Linked DNA regions of Aromatoleum petrolei. The protein of the gene in region 2 interacts with the protein of the main gene of each other region in a pairwise test. Links are inferred from orthologs where the notes say so. Each region holds a gene or a part of one and is shown on either strand. Other genes may lie near its edges.

Evidence for each region. Proteins that work in one complex are often made in the same cells at the same time.
Region 1: the proteins of cysE (region 2) and cysK interact in binary tests that used the Escherichia coli proteins (3 or more experiments, as listed by UniProt). The link is inferred for Aromatoleum petrolei from one-to-one orthologs.

The regions. Positions count from the first base shown.
Region 1 is NZ_CP059560.1:3,899,685-3,906,700, forward strand. Bases 2,754-5,638 are described here. They hold cysK (cysteine synthase A), read right to left. Parts: upstream 4,743-5,638; coding sequence 3,765-4,742; downstream 2,754-3,764. Other genes in these bases: tal (transaldolase), read right to left, coding at 2,754-2,862; ToN1_RS24835 (pseudouridine synthase), read right to left, coding at 2,938-3,768; ToN1_RS17735 (CysB family HTH-type transcriptional regulator), read right to left, coding at 4,803-5,638. In the rest of the region: ToN1_RS17720 (chemotaxis protein CheA), read left to right, coding at 1-1,704; more of tal, read right to left, coding at 1,786-2,753; more of ToN1_RS17735, read right to left, coding at 5,639-5,747; ToN1_RS17740 (sulfate/molybdate ABC transporter ATP-binding protein), read right to left, coding at 5,744-6,832; sulfate ABC transporter permease subunit CysW, read right to left, coding at 6,829-7,016.
Region 2 is NZ_CP059560.1:1,043,504-1,050,498, forward strand. The notes cover bases 1,155-4,018. They hold cysE (serine O-acetyltransferase), read right to left. Parts: upstream 3,039-4,018; coding sequence 2,271-3,038; downstream 1,155-2,270. Other genes in these bases: ToN1_RS04690 (cysteine desulfurase family protein), read right to left, coding at 1,155-1,670; iscR (Fe-S cluster assembly transcriptional regulator IscR), read right to left, coding at 1,684-2,166; ToN1_RS04705 (RNA methyltransferase), read right to left, coding at 3,082-3,810; ToN1_RS04710 (inositol monophosphatase family protein), read left to right, coding at 3,889-4,018. Outside these bases: ToN1_RS04685 (IscS subfamily cysteine desulfurase), read right to left, coding at 1-501; more of ToN1_RS04690, read right to left, coding at 519-1,154; more of ToN1_RS04710, read left to right, coding at 4,019-4,695; ToN1_RS04715 (DEAD/DEAH box helicase), read left to right, coding at 4,820-6,718.

The DNA of each region.
Region 1 (7,016 bases), 2.9 Mb from region 2 along the record:
GAACTGGTCACGCTGTGCCATCTGACTGAAAATCTGTTCGACAACCTCCGCAACGGTGAACTCGCCGTGACGCCGGAGATCATGGATGTGATCCTCGCCGCGACGGCCACGGTGCGCGACATGTTTGCGAGCCTCGAGCAGGGTATGCAGCCTTCTGCAGCCGAACCGGATCTGATCGCGCGCCTCAGGCAGGCGATCGCGGGCGAACTCGGCGCTGCCCCTGCCGCGTCGGCCAAGCCGGCGCCGGCTGCAGCGGTCAGCCAGACGGCTGCGGCCGGCGCACCCGACTGGGAGCTGCTGCATGGCGTCGTCACCGGTGTGGCGCGCGTGATACAGCCAGTACGCGAAGCGGCGCCGGCGCCTGTCGTCCCTTCCGCGCCGGCGCGCCCCCCCGAGGAGATCATCAAGGCGGCGGTGGGGCGCCGCGCGAGTGACAAGCCCGGTTCGCCGGTCAGCACCGGTCGCCGCGAGGGCGAGAAGCAGCGCGACAACTCGATCCGGGTCGATACGACGCGCCTCGACCAGGTGCTCAACCTGTCGGGCGAGATCGGCCTGACGAAGAACCGGCTTAACGCCTTGCGCAGTGACATCCTCTCGGGTCGCAACGATACCGAGACGCTGCACTCGCTCGACATTGCAGTCAGCCAGCTCGATCTTCTCGTATCCGACCTGCAAAACGCGGTCATGAAGACGCGCATGCAGCCGATCGGGCGCCTGTTCCAGAAGTACCCGCGCATCGCGCGCGATCTCGCGCGCAACATGGGAAAGGACGTCGAACTCGTGCTCGCGGGCGAGGAGACGGAGATCGACAAGACGATGATCGAGGATCTCGCCGACCCGATCATCCACCTGATCCGCAATGCGGTCGACCACGGTGTCGAGGATGCGGCGGAGCGGATCGCGAACGGCAAGCCGGAGAAATCCATCGTCCGCCTCGAGGCGCGCCAGGAAGGCGATCACATCGTGATCCTCGTGGCCGACGACGGGCGCGGCATGAACGCGGAGCGGCTGCGCGCGAAGGCGGTGGAGAAGGGGCTCATCACCGACGAAGAGTCCAATGCGATGGACGAGCGGCAGAGCTTCAACCTGGTTTTCCTTCCCGGCTTCTCGATGGCCGCACAGGTGTCGGACGTGTCGGGGCGCGGCGTCGGCATGGACGTCGTGCGCACCAACATCCAGAAGCTCAACGGCAGCATCGAGATCCAGTCGCAGCTCGGCAAGGGCACGACCTTCGTGATCAGTCTCCCGTTGACCCTGGCGATTCTGCCCGTGCTGCTGGTGCGTCTGGGCGAGCAGCCCTTTGCGGTGCCGCTGTCGATGGTGCGCGAGATCCTGCCGATCGAGGCGAAGGAGGTTCAGGAAGTCGGCGGACGCGCCACCATGGTCGTGCGCGGCGAAGTGCTGCCGATCATGCCGTTGGCGGGGCTGCTCGGCTGGCCGCTGGAGCGTGCGCCGTGCTACGGCGTGCTGATGCAGACGGCGGAGATGTCCTTCATCCTCGGCATCGACAGCTTTGCGGGGCGCGAGGACGCAGTGATCAAGTCGCTCGACGACTTCCGCCCGAAGGGCGTCGCCGGGGTGACGACCCTGTCGAACGGCCAGATCGTGCTGATCCTGGACATGAAGGAGCTGCTCGGCAGCGCCGGGGACCAGCGCTGGCTCACCCGCATGTCGATGATGGCGAAGCAGGTCGCTACCGCCTGAGCGCCGGACGACGCTGAAGACGAAAAGCCCGACGGGGGATGAACTCCGTCGGGCTTTGTGTTGTGTGCCGGCTGTGCGGCGTCAGGCGGTGAGCTGTAGCAGTTGCGCGAACGCGTCTTCGAATTGCGCCAGCCCTTCGCGCTGCAGGCCTTCGCCCGCTGCGGTCATGTCTATGCCCAAGTCGTTCAGTGCGTCGAAGGCCGAGCGCGCGGTGCCGACATCCTGCGCAAGGGTCGCAGCCACCTTGCCGTGGTCGCGCAGCGCCCCGAGCGTGGCGTCGGGCAGCGTATTCACGGTTTCCGGCCCGATCAGCGGCTCGACGTAGAGCAGGTCGCTGTAGGCGGGGTTCTTCGTGCCAGTGCTCGCCCACAACATGTACTGCGGACGTGCGCCCGCCGCGCGCAGTTCGGCGAAGGCCGCGCCGTGGAAGCGTTCCTGATAGCGCTGGTAGGCGAGCTTTGCCATCGCCACCGCCGTCTTGCCGCGCAGGGCGAGCGCGTCGCCGCCGAGTTCGTCGAGCTGCTTGTCGATGAGGGTGTCGACGCGGGACAGGAACAGGCTCGCGACCGACATCACCTTGCTCACGTCCCCGCCGGCCTGGCGCAGGCGCTGCAGGCCCTGGACATACGCGTCCGCGACCGTATCGACGTGGGCGAGCGAGAACATCAGCGTGACGTTGACGCTCACGCCGCGACCGATCAGCAGTTCGATCGCGTCCAGCCCTGCAGCGGTTGCAGGCACCTTGATCAGCAGGTTGTCGCGCGCGACGGCTTGGTTCAGACGCAGGCCGGCGGCAAGCGTCCCGGCCGCGTCGTGGGCTAGGGCTGGCGACACTTCCAGGCTCACGTAGCCGGCGTTGCCGCCGCTGCGCTCCCAGCTTGGCCGCAGCATATCGCAGGCACGCTGCACGTCCGGGATCACCAAGCCTTCATAGCGCGCTTCGGCACCGAGGGGCTGCTGCTTGAGCGCAGCGAGGTCGTCCTCGTAATACCGCCCCCCGGCGATGGCCTTGTGGAAGATCGCGGGGTTGGTCGTGACGCCGTCGACGCCATCATCGGCGATCATCTGCGCGAGCTGGCCTTCGTTGAGCAGGGTGCGGGAGAGGTTGTCGAGCCAGACTTGCTGGCCCTGTGCGCGGACCTGGAGCAGGGGATTCATGGTTGGAGCCGATGTCGTGTTCATTGTCGTGAAGATTCATTGTGCACCGAATCCGTGACGGCAAGAAGACTCCGCTTATCTGCGAGTGTTGCTGGTCGCGTCCGTCGCCCGCATGGAGCTTTTCACGGCGTCGTCCCAGCCGAGCGCATCGACTACGTGGGCGAAATCGTGCGCGAGCGGGGCCGATAGATCGAGCGCTGTCCCGCTGCGCGGGTGCGTGAGTTGCATGCGCGTGCAGGCGAGCAGTAGCCGCGAGACGCCGAAGAGTTGGGCGAACAGCCGGTTGTGCCGCCCCTTCCCGAAGGTCGCGTCGCCGATGATGGGGTGGGAGATGTGTTTCAGGTGGCGGCGGATCTGGTGGCGGCGGCCGGTTTCGGGGCTGAGTTCGACCAGCGCGTAACGACTGGTCGGGTAACGGTCGACCTGATAGGGCAGTTCGGTGGTCGCAAGGCGATGAAAGCGCGTCACGGCGCCTTGCGCCGGGGCGTCCTCACTGTCGGGGCGGCGCTCAGCATCATCGAAGCGCCGCGTCAGGGGGTGGTCGATGAGGCCCTCGCCGACCGGATGACCACGCACGACGGCGAGATAGGTCTTGCGCACTTCCTGACGCTCGAAGGCACCGGACGCCAGAGCGGCGGTTTCGCGATCGAGCGCGAACAGGAGTACGCCCGAGGTTCCTTTGTCGAGGCGATGCACGGGGTGCACGCGGCGGCCGATCTGGTCGCGCAGGATCTGAACCGCGAAACGTTCTTCATGGAAATCGAGCACGGAGCGATGGACCAGCAGCCCGGAGGGCTTGTGTACCGCGACGAGGAAGTCGTCGCGATACAGGATGGGCAGGGTCTCGGTTGGCAGAGCCGCGGGGGCTGTCGCCCCTGCGGTCGTGTCCGCGAGGGCGCCGCTCAAAGTGCCGCGCCGGTCGCGTCGAACATGCCTTCGAACAGGATGGAGCTGAGGTAGCGCTCGCCCGAATCCGGCAGGATGGCGACGATGGTCTTGCCCGCGTTCTCCGGCCGCTGCGCGAGCCGTGCCGCGACGGCTGCCGCTGCGCCACACGAGATCCCCGAAAGGATGCCTTCCTCGCGCGCGAGGCGGCGGGCGTAGAGGATCGCGTCCTCGTTCGTTACCGTCTCGACCGCGTCGATCAGCGAGAGATCCAGCACGTCGGGCACGAAGCCCGCGCCGAGGCCCTGGATCTTGTGCGGCGAAGGCTTCAGCGGCTCGCCTGCGCGCGTCTGCGTGAGCACCGGGCTCGCGGCGGGTTCGACGGCAACCGACACGATCGCCTTGCCCTTGGTCTGCTTGATATAACGCGAGACGCCGGTGATGGTGCCGCCGGTGCCGACCCCCGACACGAGGATGTCGATCTTGCCGTCGGTGTCGTCCCAGATCTCGGGGCCGGTCGTTGCTTCGTGGATCGCAGGGTTAGCCGGGTTCTTGAACTGCTGCAGCAGCACGTATCGATTCGGGTCGGACGCCGCGATCTCCTCAGCCTTCGCGATCGCACCGTTCATCCCCTTGGCGCCTTCGGTCAGGACGAGCTTGGCGCCATAGGCAACCAGCAGCTTGCGCCGCTCGACGCTCATCGTATCGGGCATCGTCAACGTGATGGGGATGCCGCGCGCAGCGGCGACGAAGGCCAGCGCGATGCCGGTGTTGCCGCTGGTGGGCTCGACGATTTCCTTCCCCGGGCCGAGCAGGCCGCGCTTCTCGGCGTCCCAGATCATTGCCGCGCCGATGCGGCATTTCACGGAATAGGCGGGGTTGCGCCCCTCGATCTTGCCCAGCACGGTCGCGGGTGCGCCGTCGGTGATGCGATTCAGTTTGATCAGCGGCGTCTTGCCGATGGATTCGGCGTTATCGGTATACCAGTTCGACATATGGAGGCTCCTTGGTCCGGAAATCGGAGAATAGCAGGCGCCGGTGCGCGGTGCGCTGCCTCATTCATCGGCGCGACCGTTGCCTGCGGGGGTGATGCTGTTGCGAACCGTCATCTCGGTGAGCGTCGGTGAGCACATCTCGATGAAGCGGTAGGCGAAACCGCGCAGGTAGTGTCCGCGCCGTACTGCGATGCGCGTCGTGTTGGCGGGAAACAGGTGGCTGCTGTCTAGCTGGCGGAGTTCGCCTTCGCGCCCGGGTTGGAAGGCCATCGACGCGACGATGCCGACGCCCAGCCCCAGTTCGACGTAGGTCTTGATGACATCAGCGTCCATCGCCGACATCGCGAACTCGGGGGAAAGTCCTGCGGCGGCAAATGCGCGGTCGATGATGGAGCGTCCGGTGAAGCCTTCGTGGTAGGTGATCAGCGGGTATTCGGCGATCGCCTCCAGCGTCAGCGGCATTGCGCTGTCGAGTGGATGCCCGGCGGGCACGATCACCGAATGATGCCAGGAGTAGTAAGGGAAGGACGCCAGTTCGGCCACGTCCGCAATCGCCTCGGTCGCGATGCCGATGTCCGCCTGACCGTCCAGCACCATCGACACGATCTCCTCGGGGCTGCCCTGATGCAGCTTGAGGAGCACCCTGGGATAAACCCTCTTGAATCCGGTCACGACCTTGGGCAGCGCGTAGCGCGCCTGCGTGTGCGTCGTCACGACCGTCAGGCGGCCCTCGTCGCGATTGCTGTACTGCTCGGCGAGCCGCTTGATGTTGCCGGCGTCGAGCAGCATGCGCTCGACCATCACGACCAGTTCGCGGCCCGGGTCAGTGAGACCCAGCAGGCGCTTGCCCTTGCGCACGAAGAGTTCGACGCCCAGCTCGTCCTCGAGGTCCTTGATGTGCTTGGAAACGCCGGACTGCGACGTGAACAGCGCGTTGGCGACCTCCGTGAGATTGAAGTTGCGGCGCACCGTCTCGCGGATGATGCGTAGCTGCTGGAAATTCATGCAGTTGCTCCAGTAATGCCGTTGCGCTCGAAGACCTTGAGGTGCGAGGGTAGCAGGCGCACGGCCTGGCCTTCGGCGAGATTCTGTTCGGCGACGCGCTGCTGCGTCAGTTCGACTTCAAAATGCTGACCGCTGGCACCGTTCAGCCCGTCGAGCTCGATGCGGGCGGTGACGCCGAAGGCGAGGATGCGGGTGATGCGTGCCGCGACCCCGGCGTCGCCATGCGCCTCGGGCACGAGGTCGAGTTCGTGCGGGCGGGCGAAGGCGATGACTTCGGCGCCGGCGTCGAAGCCCTGCTGTGCGCTCGGCAGGACGTCGTCGCCGACGCGCAGCGCGTTGTCCTCGACGCGGCCGTGGAAGAAGTTCACCGAGCCGAGAAACCCATACACGAAGGGCGTCGCGGGCTGGCGGTAGACCTCTTCGGGTGTGCCGATCTGCTCCACATGGCCGCGGTCCATCAGCACGATGCGATCGGCAACCTCGAGGGCCTCCTCCTGATCGTGGGTGACGAAGATCGAGGTGATATGCAGCTCGTCGTGCAGCTTGCGCAGCCAGCGGCGCAGTTCCTTGCGTACCTTGGCATCGAGCGCGCCGAAGGGTTCGTCGAGCAGCAACACGCGCGGTTCCACCGCGAGGGCACGGGCGAGCGCGATGCGCTGGCGCTGGCCGCCCGACAGTTGCGCCGGGAAGCGGTCGGCGAGCCAGTCGAGCTGCACGAGGTCGAGGAGTTCATGCACCTTGTCGCGGATCTGCACTTCCGACGGACGTTGCCCGCGTGGCTTCATGCGCATGCCGAAGGCGACGTTGTCGAACACGCTCATGTGGCGGAACAGCGCGTAATGCTGGAACACGAAGCCGACCTGGCGGTCGCGCACATGGGTGCCCGAGGCGTCCCCTCCGTCCAGGAGTACCTGTCCGGATTCTGCCTGCTCAAGGCCGGCGATGATGCGCAGGAGCGTCGTCTTGCCACAGCCGGACGGCCCCAGCAGGGCGACCAGTTCGCCGGTCGGGAAGTCGAGCGAGACGTCGTCGAGCGCGACGAAGTCGCCGAACGTCTTGCGGATGTTTCTGACCTGAATGCTCATGATGCGGCGTCCTGATGGGCTTCTCGTGATTGCTTCCCGCCGCCGGCGCGGTGCTCGACCCAGGTCTTGATCACCAGGGTCACGAGCGCGAGCAGGGCCAGCAGCGACGCCACCGCAAACGCGGCGGCGAACTGGTATTCGTTGTAGAGAATCTCGACGTGCAGCGGCAGCGTGTTGGTCTGGC
Region 2 (6,995 bases):
CTCGCCGATCTCGGCGATCGGCTGGATCACGCCGATCTCGTTATTCACGAACATCACGGAGACGAGGATCGTGTCCGGGCGCAGCGCGTCCTTGAACGCGGCCAGATCGATCAGGCCGTTCTCCTGCACGTCGAGATAGGTCGCCTCGAAGCCCTGGCGCTCGAGTTCGCGGAAGGTGTCAAGCACGGCCTTGTGCTCGGTCTTCACGGTGATGATGTGCCTGCCCTTGCCCTTGTAGAACTGTGCGGCGCCCTTGATCGCGAGGTTGTTCGACTCCGTCGCGCCAGAAGTCCACACGATTTCCTTCGGATCGGCATTCACCAGTGCAGCAACCTGCTCGCGCGCATCCTCGACCGCCTTCTCGGCTTCCCAACCGTAAGCGTGCGAACGGCTCGCCGGATTACCAAAATGCTCGGTGAGCCAGGGAATCATCGCCTGCGCGACACGCGGATCGACCGGCGTGGTGGCGGAGTAATCCAGGTAAATCGGAAACTTCAGCATCGGTATTCCTCCGTCGATCATTGAACCGCCACGGCGGTCAGATTGTTCAGTTCGTTCATCTGCTGCCCCAGGCAGCCCAGAAAATCCGCCACGTGCTTTACCTGCGTATCGCGCCCCAAGCTGACGCGCACCGCGCCACGCGCGGCCTCGCGTTCCACCCCCATCGCCAGCAACGTATGGGACGGCTCCGGATTCGCACTCGAACACGCCGAGCCGCTCGCACACGCGAAACCGGCCCGATCCAGTCGCCCGACCAAGGTCTCGCCATCCAAGCCTTCGGCGGCGAAGAAAACCGTATTCGGCAGACGCGGCGCACCGGTCGAGAAGATCCGCATGCCGAGCGCCGCCAGACCTGCTTCCAGCGTATCGCGCAGGCCGCACAAGCGGGCATTCTCGCCGGACACGCGTGCCGCTGCCAACTCGCACGCGACGCCGAAGCCGACGATCGCTGCGACGTTCTCGGTGCCCGAACGCAAGCCGCGCTCCTGCCCGCCGCCGGCGAGCAGCGGGGCCAGCTCCAGTCGCTTGTCAACGACCAGGGCACCCGCCCCGAGCGGACCGCCGATCTTGTGCGCCGACAGCGTCATTGCATTGACGCCCAAGGCACGGAAATCAACGCCGATCTTGCCCAACGCTTGCACCGCGTCGGTGTGAAACCAGGCTCCGACCTCCTTCGCCTCGCGGGCGAGCGTCGCGACGTCCTGCAGCACACCGGTCTCGTTGTTGGCGAGCATCACCGACACCAGCGCCGGCTTCGTCGCCAGCACGGCCAGCCAGTCGGCGCGTTTCACCTGTCCAGCGCGATCGACGGCGATTTCACGCAGCGTCCAGTCGGCACGCCGCAACTGCTTTGCAGGTTCGCGCACGCAGGGATGCTCGATCGCGCTGATCGCGATCAGCCCCGGCTTCATGAGACCCGCCGCGCCCTTCACAAACAGATTGTTCGCCTCGGTACCGCCGCTGGTGAAGACCACTTCCGTTGCGTGCGCGCCGACCGCCGCAGCGACCCGCGCACGCGCCTCATCGACCGCGGCGCGCGCTTGGCGCCCATATTCATGTCGGCTAGACGCATTGCCGAAGCGGCCGCCGAACCACGGCAGCATCGCCTCGCGCACTGCCGCGTCCAGCGGCGCAGTGGCGTTCCAGTCGAGATAGACGGGGGCGAACACGCTCAAACGCCCGTCAGGCCGCCGCAGCCTCGCGCATCGCCACCATCGCGCGCCGGCGCACGTCCTTGAGGACGCTCATGTCGGGATCCGGCTTGATCTCGCGATGCACCAGCGCATTCAGCGTCACCGAATCGAGATATTCGTACATGCGCTTGTTCAGGTTCGCCCACAGGTCGTGCGTCAGGCAGCGATGCTCGTCATGGCAATTCTGCTTGCCACCGCATTGCGTCGCATCGAGCGGCTCGTCCACCGCGACGATGATGTCGGCAACAGTGATGCGAGCCATGTCGCGAGCGAGCCGGTAGCCGCCGCCGGGACCACGCACGCTGGTCACCAGCTTGTGGCGCCGCAGCTTGCCGAACAACTGCTCGAGGTACGACAAGGAAATTTTCTGCCGGTCGGCGATGCCAGCCAACGTCACCGGCCCTTCGGCTTGACGCGATGCCAGATCGATCATCGCAGTGACGGCAAAACGTCCTTTGGTGGTCAGTCTCATATCGGAGCTCCTTCTTTCGCGGAGATTCTCGCCCGGGGGAATACCCGAACGTTTCGCTCAACTATACGGAGCCCGACAAAATCAGTCAACTAATCGAATGTCACTCAGTCGACCATCTTGGACAGACGCTCGGCGTCAAATTCGTCACTCTTCTCGATCGCCTCATCGAGGCTGAATCCGGCCTTCTCCAGACGCTCCACCAGCATCTGAATGCGACGATCGGTCTCGACGGCGTGATCGAGCAGCCCGTGCAGCGCCTTGGTCAGCGGATCGTCCATCTGCTTGGTCACGCCGTAAGCCGAGAACCCCATCTGCTCGGCCTTCTGCTCGCGCGCCCGGTCGCGTGCGTTATCACGGTCAGGTTCGATGACGCGCGCGGGGTTCCCAACCGCAGTGGCGCCAGCCGGCACCGGCTTGACGACGACGGCATTGGAGCCGACCCGTGCACTGTCACCCACCGTAAAGCCCCCGAGCACTTTCGCACCGGCGCCGATCACGACCCCCTTGCCCAGCGTTGGATGGCGCTTCGTGCCACGGTATAGCGAGGTTCCCCCGAGGGTCACGCCTTGATAGATCGTGCAGTCGTCCCCAATCTCCGCAGTCTCGCCGATCACCACCCCCATGCCGTGGTCGATGAAGACGCGCCGGCCTATCGTCGCGCCCGGATGGATTTCGATGCCGGTGAGAAATCGGCTCACATGACTGACAAACCGCCCCACCCAGTAGAAGCCGCGCTTCCATGCGCCGTGCGCGAAGCGGTGGAGGAAAAGCGCGTGCACGCCCGGATAGCAGGTCAGCACCTCCAGGGTCGAACGGGCGGCGGGATCGCGTTCGCGAACGCTGGCCAAGTCTTCGCGCAGACGTCTGAACATGAGTGATTTACTCCGGTGTCTCGTTATTTTATTTCCGAGTATTTTACTCAGCTTTGCGCTCCAGCGCACTAATGATGCCGCGTAGGATGTTCACCTCCTCCTTTTCGAGCCGGATGCGGCCGAACAGACGGCGCACGCGCTGCAGCAGGCGCTTTGGATTTGCGGGGTCATAGAATCCGCTGGCTGTCATCGCCCGTTCCAGATGACGGTGAAAACCCTCCACCTCCTCGAAGGCGGCCAGGTCCGGAAGGGGTTCCGCCGGGGAAACCGGATCGAGCGCCGCCATGCGCAGCTCGTAGCACAGCAGCTGCACCGCGGCGCCGAGGTTGAGCGACGAAAATGCCGGATTCGCCGGAATCGTCACCGGCATCGAGCACAGCCCCACCTCCTCATTCGTGAGTCCGCTCGTTTCGTTTCCGAACACCAGCGCAACCTCGCCCCGCCCGGCAAACGACACCAGTTCGGGGGCCGCCTCGCGCGCATTGCGCACCGGCACCGAGCGCTCGCGCCGCCGCGCCGTGACAGCGGCGGACAGGATCGTGCCCTCGAGCGCTTCCTCGAGCGAACCGACCACCCGCGCGGACGCAAGGAGGTCACCGGCCCCGGAGGCGCGCGCCTCCGCCACCGGATCGGGAAAGGAAGCCGGCCGAACCAGCCAGAGACGGCCGAGCCCCATCGTCTTCATCGCGCGCGCGGCGGCGCCGATGTTGCCGGGATGACTCGTACGGGAAAGTACGATGCGGATGCGGTCGAGCGCGATGGCTCCGTTCATATTAAAATACTTCGTTTTATTGGAATTCTTTCGAGCGGGACGCTCTCCGGGCCCCCGACTCCAGCGAGACCGACGCGCATGCACCCCACCCTGAACATTGCAGTGAAAGCCGCCCGCCGCGCGGGCTCCATCATCAATCGCGCCTCGCTGCAGCTGGACCAGGTGTCGGTCCAGGCCAAGTCCCCGAACGACTTCGTCACCGAGGTCGATCAGGCCGCCGAGGCCGCCATCATCGAGGTGCTGCGCGAAGCATACCCGGAGCACGGCATTCTAGCAGAGGAGTCGGGCGCATCAGCCGAGACCGGCGACAGCGAATACCAGTGGATCATCGACCCGATCGACGGCACGACGAACTTCATCCACGGCTTTCCACAGTATGCAATCTCGATCGCGCTGACAAAGAACGGCGCGCTTGAACAGGGCGTCGTCTACGACGTCACGCGCAACGAGCTGTTTACCGCCACGAAGGGACGCGGCGCCTTCCTCAACGACCGGCGCATCCGCGTATCGAAGCGCGTCCGCCTGAACGAATCGCTGATCGGCACGGGCTTTCCGTTCCGCGAGTTCGACCACGTCGACGCCTACCTCGCGATGTTCAAGGACCTGACGCAGAGGACCGCCGGCATCCGCCGGCCCGGCGCTGCCTCGCTCGACCTTGCCTACGTCGCCTGCGGGCGCCTCGACGGCTTCTGGGAAATGGGCCTGCAGCCCTGGGACATCGCAGCCGGCGCACTGCTGATCCAGGAAGCCGGCGGTCTGGTAAGCGACCTTGCCGGAGAAGGCACCTACATGGAAACCGGCAATGTCGTCGCCGGCAGCCCCAAGATCTTCGGGCAGATCCTGCCCATCATCCAGGCCCACCGCACTGCAGCGCTGCGCGCCTGAACGGGCGCAAGCGGACCGGGCAATCCGGTCCGCATTCGCGGGCTGCCAGCGCCACACCAGGCGAATTCGGTACGATGCACGCACAGCCGGTACGTCCCCCCATCTTCCTCACTCTCGGACGCCCATGAATCCCTCCGTCGAATCCTTTGCCCAGCTCGAGCTGAGCCCCCCGATCCTCGACGCCCTGGCCGGCATCGGATACGAAACCCCGTCGCCGATCCAGGCGGCCTGCATCCCGCACCTGCGCGCCGGCCATGACCTGCTGGGCGAAGCCCAGACGGGGACCGGCAAGACGGCGGCCTTCGCGCTGCCGCTGCTCGATCGCCTGGACCTCTCCACCCGCAAGCCGCAGGTCCTCGTGCTGACGCCGACACGTGAGCTTGCGATCCAGGTTGCGGAAGCCTTCCAGCGCTACGCCAAGAACCTGCCCGACTTCCACGTGCTGCCCATCTACGGTGGCCAAAGCATGGTCGTGCAGTTGCGCCAACTGAGCCGCGGCGCACACGTCATCGTCGGCACTCCGGGACGCGTGATGGACCACATCGAGCGCGAGAGCCTCAACCTCGACAACCTCAAGACGCTGGTGCTCGACGAAGCGGATGAGATGCTGCGCATGGGCTTTATCGACGACGTCGAATGGATCCTCGAGCACGTCCCGATCGAGCGGCAGACTGCGCTATTCTCGGCGACGATGCCCGACGCCATCCGTCGCGTCGCCCATCGTTACCTGCGCGAACCGCGCGAGGTGAAGATCAAGACCGCCACGACCACCGTCACCACGATCCGCCAGCGCTTCTGCCAGATCGCCGTCGCACACAAGCTCGATGCCCTCACCCGCATCCTCGAGGTCGAGGAGGAATTCGACGCGGCAATCGTCTTCGTCCGCACCAAGACCGCCACCGTGGAACTCGCCGAAAAGCTCGAGGCCCGGGGCTATGCCGCCGCCGCACTGAACGGCGACATGACCCAGCAGCTGCGCGAGCGGGTCATCGAGCAGCTCAAGGGCGGCGGCCTCGACATCGTCGTCGCCACCGACGTCGCCGCGCGCGGCTTGGACGTGCCGCGCATCAGCCACGTCATCAACTACGACATCCCCTACGATACCGAGGCCTACGTTCACCGCATCGGCCGCACCGGTCGCGCAGGCCGCGCCGGCAGCGCCATCCTGTTCGTCGCGCCGCGCGAAATGCGCATGCTCAAGGTGATCGAGCGGGCAACGCGCCAACCGATCGAACCGCTGCAACTTCCCTCGCGCGAAGCCGTCGCCGACAAGCGCGTGGCCGCCTTCCGACAGCAGGTGGCAACGGTGCTCGAATCCGAAGATCTCGCCTTCTTCCACGACGTCGTTGCCGGCATGGAGGACAGCCACAACGCCGACATCCACGACATCGCGGCCGCCCTCGCCTTCCTGGCGCAGCGTGAGCGCCCCCTCCAGCTCCCGCTGAGCACCGGCCCGGACATCGCCACTCAGACCGCCCCGCGCGCGGAGCGCCCCCCGCGCGAGAACCGCGAGGCCATCCTGGAACGCCGCCGCGATTTTGCCGACGGACGCCTGCAACGCTACCGCATCGAGGTCGGCCGCAACCAGCAGGCGACGCCGAAGGACATCGTGGGCGCGATCGCAAACGAAGCCGGCATCGAGAGCCGCTTCATCGGCCAGATCAACCTGTACGAGGACTACAGCACGGTCGAACTTCCGGCCGATCTCCCCCACGACGTCATCGACATCCTGCGTCGCGTGCGGGTGCGGCAGCGCCAGCTCAACATCCGCCCGCTGGATCACGACGAGGCGCAGCGCGACGCAGCACGTCCCCGTCCCGGCCCGGGTCCGCGCTTCGGCGCGAAACCGACGCAGCGCGGCGAGGAAACCCCTCGCAAGCCCTTCGCGAAGCCTTGGGACAAACCCTCCGGCAGGCCGGGCGGCGATCGCCCGCACGGCGGCAAGCCCTTCCACGGCGACCGTCGCGATACCCAGGGCACGGGCTTCAAACCGGGCAAGAAAAAGCCCCAGCGCGATCGCTGAGAACGAGATTCAGGAAGGTAGTTGACACCGCCAGAATACGACCTATAATGGCGGTCTTTCGCGGGAATAGCTCAGTTGGTAGAGCGCAACCTTGCCAAGGTTGAGGTCGCGAGTTCGAGACTCGTTTCCCGCTCCAAATTTTCCGAAAGGCTCCGTAAAGCCTTTCCCCCGATCGAGGCGTATCGGGAGTCAGAGCAGAAACTGGCGCGATAGCAAAGCGGTTATGCACCGGATTGCAAATCCGTGTAGGTCGGTTCGACTCCGGCTCGCGCCTCCA